2 regions of the Streptomyces sp. IBSNAI002 genome follow, and region 1 is predicted to be linked to the other one. Evidence: riboswitches for the same ligand, from Rfam matches in the RefSeq annotation. Region 1 holds a riboswitch; the other holds the start of a gene.

What was found. A riboswitch is a leader RNA that binds a small molecule or an ion and turns the genes downstream of it on or off. The one in region 1 is predicted to bind glycine.
Region 2: linked by a shared signal. The riboswitch ahead of gcvP (aminomethyl-transferring glycine dehydrogenase) and the one ahead of gcvT (glycine cleavage system aminomethyltransferase GcvT) in region 1 are both predicted to bind glycine.

The regions. Positions count from the first base shown of each region.
Region 1 covers NZ_JBQPXG010000002.1:5,900,577-5,904,703, reverse strand. Annotated here, with positions in the region: gene ACTVZO_RS28520 (enhanced serine sensitivity protein SseB) at 8-760, opposite strand; gene ACTVZO_RS28515 (AAA family ATPase) at 905-1,582, opposite strand; glycine riboswitch at 1,804-1,907, shown strand; gene gcvT (glycine cleavage system aminomethyltransferase GcvT) at 2,069-3,184, shown strand; gene gcvH (glycine cleavage system protein GcvH) at 3,271-3,651, shown strand; gene glyA (serine hydroxymethyltransferase) at 3,666-4,127, shown strand, end outside.
Region 2 covers NZ_JBQPXG010000002.1:1,644,222-1,648,348, reverse strand. Annotated here, with positions in the region: gene ACTVZO_RS08105 (DNA polymerase IV) at 1-824, shown strand, start outside; gene ACTVZO_RS08100 (PRC-barrel domain-containing protein) at 867-1,232, opposite strand; glycine riboswitch at 1,345-1,443, shown strand; gene gcvP (aminomethyl-transferring glycine dehydrogenase) at 1,640-4,127, shown strand, end outside.

The sequences.
Region 1 (4,127 bases):
AGCGGCCCTACGGAAGGTAGAAGGGGCGTACGCGCTCACGAATCCAGTCCGTGACCGGGTCCTGCACGGCGTCGAGGAGGATCAACTGCACCGGCCAGGGCGCCGGGACGCGGGCCAGGGCCCGGCCGAGGGCCTCCAGCGGGGCGCCGTGCGTCTCGGGATCCCATCCCACCAGTCGGACACCGATGAACAGTTCCGGCTCCCCGCCCTCGACGCTGGCGAGGCAGCGGTGCGCGGCGGCGACCACGCCGGTGGCGCGGAACTCCTCCGCGGCGGCGGCCAGGAAGTCCACCGGGTCCTGCTGCCAGTCGGGCTCGTAGAGCCGGACCCGACCGCCGGTGGACGGCCCGTCGAGCGGGGTCCGCCCGGTACGGCACAGCTCCGCCACGGCGGGCGGGGGCAGGGGGACGCCGACGGCGCCCTCGGGATTGAGCGCGATGCCGAGCTGCGGGGGCAGGCCGCGGGCGAACTCCACGGCGGGGGCCACGGCGAAGTCCATGCCGGGACCGACGCAGTAGCGGAACTGGGCCTCGGAACTGTAGACGGGGACGTACGCGGCCCCGCCGATGTCCATGGTCGGCAGGTCGAGGCTCGCGGCCTCGGGTGCGCCGCCGCCGGGCAGGGGCACCCAGACCTGGCTGCGCCCGAGCACCTCCAGGATCCGGGCCCCGGCGTCCGGCTGCCCGAGCGCCGCGCCGAGCACCTGCTCCAGCTCATTCCCGGGCCAGCCGGTGCCGCCCCCGCCGCCGCTGCCTTGCATGTGCCCCGTGCCTCCGTCTGTGGTCCCCGCCGAACGTCGTGGCGAGATTATCCGCTGCGCCGGCGCCCGGGCTCCGCCGGGGCAACCCGCTCCTAGGCCGTCTCTGTCGGATCGCGCCGGGCGACAAGATCCGAAAGAGACGACCTAGGCGTGGAAGGCGATGCGGGACACGGCGGCGGCCGAGGGGCGGTCCAGGAGGGTGACCGAGGCGCAGCCCGCCGGCGGACGGCCGGCCTCGGCCTCGCGCAGGAGCCTGGTCACCGCGCCCCGGTGACGGGCGAAGGCGTACGCGGAGACCCGGCGCCCCCGCGCCGCCTGGCCGGACAGCGCCTCCTCCGGGCTGCTGTCCAGGAGCAGCAGGTGCAGCGCCCGGCCCCGACGGCGCGCGACGGCCGCGAGCAGGCCCCGGACCCAGGCCTGGGTTCCACAGTCGTGCACGACCACCGAGGCTCCGGAGCGCAGGGTCCGCCACAGCCCCCAGTAGTGCGCGGCCCGCACCAGCGGCCGGTACGCCCCGTACGGCAGCCCCGCCGGCATCCGCCGCTCCCAGCGCTCGCGGGTGTCCTGGGAGTCGATCGCGCCGCCCTCGGCGGCCGCCCGCTTGATCAGCGTGCTCTTGCCCCCGCCCGGCAGTCCGGACACCACCACGATGTCGCCCGCGGCGAAGCCGAGCCGGCGCGCCCCCCGCGCCCCGGCCCCGCGCAGGTCGCGTACCCGTCCGGCACCGGCACCCGCACCGGCACCCGCACCGGCACCCGCGCACGCCGCCGCACCGGCACCGGCACCCGCACCTGCGCCGCGCTGCGCCGGCACCGCGTCCACGGTTCCCACAGCCGCCACTACTCCGAATCGCCGCACAGTGTTCGCCTCCCCCGAATCGGGTCACAGGACCCTTTCCCACTGAGTGTAAAGAGACGGTAATCCGGCAGCACCGGTTCCGTTCCAGCCTTCCGGCCCCGTACGAACTTTCGGGGCCCCACGCCCGATCACCACGGTGGCGTGCAATGATGTGCGCCATCTGGACCAACTGCATACCGGCCGCTTGAATCCGCGCGGGAGAGTCCCGGCACGCCGCGAGGCCGTGCACGGGCGCCGAAGGAGCAAGAACCTCCCTTGAATCTCTCAGGCCCCGTACCGCGTGGATGAGGCAGATCTGAAAAGCGAGCCGTCCGACGGACGGCTCCACCCAAGGTGCAAGCCGACCGTCCCCGGCAGTGGGGGAACTCTCGGCGAACCTCTCAGGTTCCGATGACAGATGGGGAGGACCTTCCTCGTCATGTCATGCCCTGGGACTCGGGAGCCACACCCATGAGCAACGCCCCCCGCCTGACCGCACTCGATGCGCTGCACCGCTCGCTCGGTGCGACCATGACCGACTTCGCGGGCTGGGACATGCCCCTGCGGTACGGCAGCGAGCGCGACGAGCACAACGCCGTACGCACCAAGGCCGGTCTCTTCGATCTGTCCCACATGGGCGAGATCACCCTGACCGGCCCGGAGGCCGTCAAGGTCCTGGACTACGCGCTGGTCGGCAACATCTCCACCGTCGGCATCGGCCGCGCCCGCTACACGCACATCTGCCAGGAGGACGGCGGGATCCTCGACGACCTGATCGTCTACCGCCTCGGCGAGACCGAGTTCATGGTCGTCGCCAACGCCTCCAACGCCCAGGTCGTCCTCGACGCCCTGACCGAGCGCGCCGCCGGCTTCGACGCCGAGGTCCGCGACGACCGCGACGCGTACGCGCTGATCGCCGTCCAGGGCCCGGAGTCCCCCGGCATCCTCGCCTCGCTCACCGACGCCGACCTGGACGGGCTGAAGTACTACGCCGGCCTGCCGGGCACGGTGGCCGGAGTGCCCGCGCTGATCGCCCGTACGGGCTACACCGGCGAGGACGGCTTCGAGCTGTTCGTCGCCCCCGAGCACGCCGTGGAGCTGTGGCAGGCGCTGACCAAGGCGGGCGAGGGCGTCGGCCTGGTCCCGGCCGGCCTGTCCTGCCGCGACACCCTGCGCCTGGAGGCGGGCATGCCGCTGTACGGGCACGAGCTGACCACCTCGCTGACCCCGTTCGACGCGGGGCTGGGCCGGGTCGTGAAGTTCGAGAAGGAGGGGGACTTCGTCGGCCGCGCCGCGCTGGAGGCCGCCGCCGAGCGCGCCGCCGTGAACCCGCCGCGCAAGCTGGTCGGCCTGATCGCCGAGGGCCGCCGCGTCCCGCGCGCCGGCTTCTCCGTCGTGTCTGGCGGCGAGGTCGTCGGCGAGGTCACCTCGGGCGCCCCGTCGCCCACGCTGGGCAAGCCGATCGCGATCGCGTACGTCGACGCGGCACACGCCGCGCCCGGCACCTCCGGCGTCGGCGTGGACATTCGCGGTACGCATGAGGCGTACGAGGTCGTGGCCCTGCCGTTCTACAAGCGGCAGAAGTAGCCCCGTACGGCACTTCGCAGTACCGCCGTCTCAGTAACCAAGACCGCTGTTCGTATCCACTCCCCCGCATCCAGGAGAATCAGGTCATGAGCAACCCCCAGCAGCTGCGTTACAGCAAGGAGCACGAGTGGCTGTCGGACGCCGAGGGCGGCGTCGCGACGGTCGGCATCACGGAGTTCGCGGCCAACGCGCTCGGTGACGTCGTCTACGCCCAGCTTCCCGCGGTCGGCGACACCGTGACCGCGGGCGAGACCTGCGGCGAGCTGGAGTCGACCAAGTCGGTCAGCGACCTGTACTCCCCCGTCTCCGGCGAGGTCGTCGAGTCCAACCAGGACGTCGTCGACAACCCGGCGCTCGTGAACACGGACCCGTTCGAGGGCGGCTGGCTGTTCAAGGTACGCGTCACGGAGGACCAGGACGACCTGCTCTCCGCCGACGAGTACGCCAAGCTCACCGCCGGCAACTGACCCAGGGGATCCTGATGTCCGTACTGAACACCCCTCTCCACGAACTCGACCCCGACGTCGCCGCCGCCGTCGACGCCGAGCTCGTACGCCAGCAGTCCACCCTGGAAATGATCGCGTCGGAGAACTTCGCTCCGGTCGCCGTCATGGAGGCCCAGGGCTCGGTCCTGACCAACAAGTACGCCGAGGGCTACCCCGGCCGCCGCTACTACGGCGGCTGCGAGCACGTCGACGTGGTCGAGCAGATCGCGATCGACCGCATCAAGGCGCTGTTCGGCGCCGAGGCCGCGAACGTCCAGCCGCACTCCGGTGCGCAGGCGAACGCCGCCGCGATGTTCGCGCTGCTGAAGCCGGGCGACACGATCATGGGCCTGAACCTGGCCCACGGCGGTCACCTGACCCACGGCATGAAGATCAACTTCTCCGGCAAGCTCTACAACGTGGTCCCGTACCACGTCGACGAGTCGGGCCAGGTCGAC
Region 2 (4,127 bases), 4.3 Mb from region 1:
GGCGCTCGCACGGGGTGGGGCTGTACCGGATGGCGCTGGGGATCGACGACCGCCCGGTGGTCGCGGAGCGGGACGCGAAATCGGTGTCGGTGGAGGACACCTTCGACGTGGACCTGCACGACCGGGTGCGGATCAGGACCGAGGTGCAGCGTCTCGCGGACCGGTGCGTGCAGCGGCTGCGCGGATCCGGGCACTCGGGGCGGACGATCGTCCTGAAGGTGCGCAGGTACGACTTCTCGACGCTGACGCGGTCCGAGACGCTGCGGGGGCCCACGGACGATCCCGCGGTCGTGCGCGAGGCCGCGGCGCGGCTGCTGGAGGGGGTGGACACCACGGGCGGGGTGCGGCTGCTGGGCGTGGGCGTGACCGGACTGGCGGACTACACGCAGGAGGACCTGTTCGCGCAGTCGCTGGCCGCCGAGCCGCAGGAGGGGACGGGGGAGGCTCCGGCGACCGACGGGGCCGCCGAGCCCGGTGGGGCCGCTGCGGGGGACGTGGAAGGCGTGCAGGGCGTGCAGGGCGCTGAGCCGTCAGCGGACCCGTCGGGGCCGTCGGGGCCGTCCGGGGAGCCGGAGGCGGCCGCGGAGCGGCGGTGGACGGCCGGGAGCGACGTACGGCACGCGGTGTACGGGCCCGGCTGGGTGCAGGGCAGCGGGGTCGGGCGGGTGACCGTACGGTTCGAGCGGCCGGGATCGGAGCCCGGCCGGGTGCGGACCTTCCGGGTGGACGACCCCGAGCTGGAGCCGTCCGATCCGCTGCCGCTGGTGGGGGACGACCCGCCGGCCCCGGCCTCCCGGGCCTCCCAGGCCCCCTCGCCCTCCTAGTCCTCCGGGCTCCTTGCCCTCGTCGGCCCTGGGCGGTCCCCGTCAGCCCTCGTCGCCCGCCAGGCGGCCGAAGTCGCGCTGGAAGTCGCTCGGCAGGGTCAGGTCCAGGCCGTAGTGGTGGTAGAGCTGCAGCTCCTGTTCGGGGGAGAGGTGGCGGCCGACCCCGAAATCGGGTGCGTCCTTGATCAGGGAACGGTCGAAGGGCACCCGCAGGGTGTCGCCGACCATCTCGCTCGGCTCCAGCGGGACGAACGCGTCCCGGCTGAACAGGCCGGTCCGCACGGCTGCCCATTCCGGGACTCCCGTGGCATCGTCGAGGTAGACCTCGTCGATGGTGCCGATCTTGGTGCCGTTGCGGTCGAACGCCTTGCGGCCGATCAGGCTGCGCGGATCGATGTCGGTCTGCACGGTCCCTCCAAATGGTCGCAACTCCTCCGTAATGACTACAGAAGTGCATATCGGGAAAGGAGGCCACTCGGGGAGTGCCCAGATCCTCGCTGGTAGGCTGGGTGATGGCTGTCGACCCTGTGCGGGAGAGTCCTCCGAGTGAACGTGACGGAGGCGCCGAAGGAGCAAATCCTCCCCGGAATCTCTCAGGCATACGTACCGCACGGACGAGGCCACTCTGGAAAGCAGGAGCGGGTACCGGGCGCGCAGTGCCGGTCCCTCTCCTCACCGACGGTGAAAGCCGGACCTCGCGGGCGACCCCTGCGGATCCGGTGAAGCTCTCAGGTTGAGATGACAGAGGGGGAGGCCGTCCGGGTGCCCGCGCCGTGGTGCCCCTCGCAGGTCGTACGACCAGGAGGCCTCCGTACATGACCGCCAACCGCATTCCGCTCTCCCAGCTGGAGCGAGGCATCCCCTTCGAGCAGCGCCACATCGGCCCGGATGCCGAGGCGCAGGCGAAGATGCTCGCCCAGGTGGGCTACGGCTCCCTGGACGAACTGACCGCCGCCGCGGTGCCGGATGTCATCAAGACCGCCGAAGCGCTCAACCTGCCCGAGGCGCGGACCGAGGCGGAGGTGCTCGCCGAGCTGCGCTCGCTCGCCGACCGCAACCAGGTCCTCTCCCCGATGATCGGCCTCGGCTACTACGGCACCTTCACGCCGCCGGTGATCCTGCGCAACGTCATGGAGAACCCGGCCTGGTACACGGCGTACACGCCCTACCAGCCGGAGATCTCGCAGGGCCGCCTCGAGGCGCTGCTGAACTTCCAGACGGTCGTCGCCGACCTCACCGGGCTGCCGACCTCCGGCGCCTCGCTGCTCGACGAGGGCACCGCGGCCGCCGAGGCCATGTCGCTCGCCCGCCGGGTGGGCAAGGTCAAGGGCGGCGTCTTCCTGATCGACGCGGACGCGCTGCCGCAGACCATCGCCGTGATCGAGACCCGCGCCGAGCCCACGGGCGTCGAGGTCGTCGTCGCGGACCTCTCGGACGGCATCCCGGCCGAGATCGCCGAGCGCGGCGTCTTCGGCGTGCTGCTCCAGTACCCGGGCGCCTCCGGTGCCGTACGGGAGATCAAGCCGCTGATCGACCAGGCGCACGAGCTCGGTGCCGTCGTCACCGTCTCGGCCGACCTGCTCGCGCTGACCCTGCTGACCTCCCCGGGCGAGCTGGGCGCCGACATCGCCGTCGGCACCACGCAGCGCTTCGGCGTCCCGATGGGCTTCGGCGGACCGCACGCCGGCTACATGGCCGTCCAGGCCAAGCACGCTCGCTCGCTGCCCGGCCGCCTCGTCGGCGTCTCCGTGGACGCGGACGGCAACAAGGCGTACCGCCTGGCGCTGCAGACCCGTGAGCAGCACATCCGTCGTGAGAAGGCCACCAGCAACATCTGCACCGCGCAGGTCCTGCTGGCCGTCATGGCCGCCATGTACGCCGTCTACCACGGTCCGGACGGCCTGCGGACGATCGCCCGCCGCACCCACCGCTACGCGGCCCTGCTCGCCGCGGGCCTGAAGTCCGGCGGGGTCGAGATCCTGCACGGCGCGTACTTCGACACGATCACGGCCCGGGTCCCGGGCCGCGCGGCGGAGGTCGTCGCCGCCGCCCGCGAGGGCGGGGCCAACCTGTACCGCGCCGACGCCGACCACGTCTCCGTCGCCTGCGACGAGACCACCCTGCGCGCCGACATCGAGGCCGTCTGGTCCGCCTTCGGGGTGTCCGCGGACATCGAGGCGCTCGACGCGACCACCGAGGACACGCTGCCCGAGGGCCTGCTGCGCTCGGACGACTACCTGACCCACCCGGTCTTCCACCAGCACCGTTCCGAGACCGCGATGCTGCGCTACCTGCGCAAGCTCTCGGACAAGGACTACGCGCTGGACCGCGGCATGATCCCGCTGGGCTCCTGCACCATGAAGCTCAACGCGACCACCGAGATGGAGCCGGTGACCTGGCCGGAGTTCGGCCAGCTGCACCCGTTCGCCCCGGTGGAGCAGGCCGAGGGCTACCTCACGCTCATCAACGAGCTGGAGGAACGTCTCTGCGAGGTCACGGGCTACGACAAGGTCTCCATCCAGCCGAACGCCGGCTCCCAGGGCGAGCTGGCCGGGCTGCTCGCCGTCCGCGCCTACCACCGCGCGAACGGCGACGAGCAGCGCACCATCTGCCTGATCCCGTCCTCCGCGCACGGCACCAACGCCGCCAGCGCCGTGATGGCGGGCATGAAGGTCGTCGTCGTCAAGACCGCCGACGACGGCGAGGTGGACGCGGCCGACCTGCGCGCGAAGATCGAGCAGTACCGCGACGAGCTCGCCGTGCTGATGATCACCTACCCCTCCACGCACGGTGTGTTCGAGGAGCACGTCGCCGACATCTGCGCCCAGGTGCACGAGGCGGGCGGCCAGGTCTACGTGGACGGCGCCAACCTCAACGCCCTGGTGGGCCTGGCCAAGCCGGGTCACTTCGGCGGCGACGTCTCGCACCTGAACCTGCACAAGACCTTCTGCATCCCGCACGGCGGCGGCGGTCCGGGCGTCGGCCCGGTCGGTGTCCGGGCGCACCTGGCCCCGTACCTGCCGAACCACCCGCTCCAGCCGAGCGCCGGCCCGGAGACGGGCGTCGGCCCGATCTCGGCGGCCCCGTGGGGTTCGGCGGGCATCCTGCCGATCTCCTGGTCGTACGTGCGCCTCATGGGCGGCGAGGGCCTCAAGCGGGCCACGCAGGTGGCGGTGCTCGGCGCCAACTACATCGCCAAGCGCCTGGAGCCGCACTACCCGGTGCTGTACACCGGCCCGGGAAACCTGGTCGCGCACGAGTGCATCATCGACCTGCGTCCGCTGTCGAAGGCGACGGGCGTGA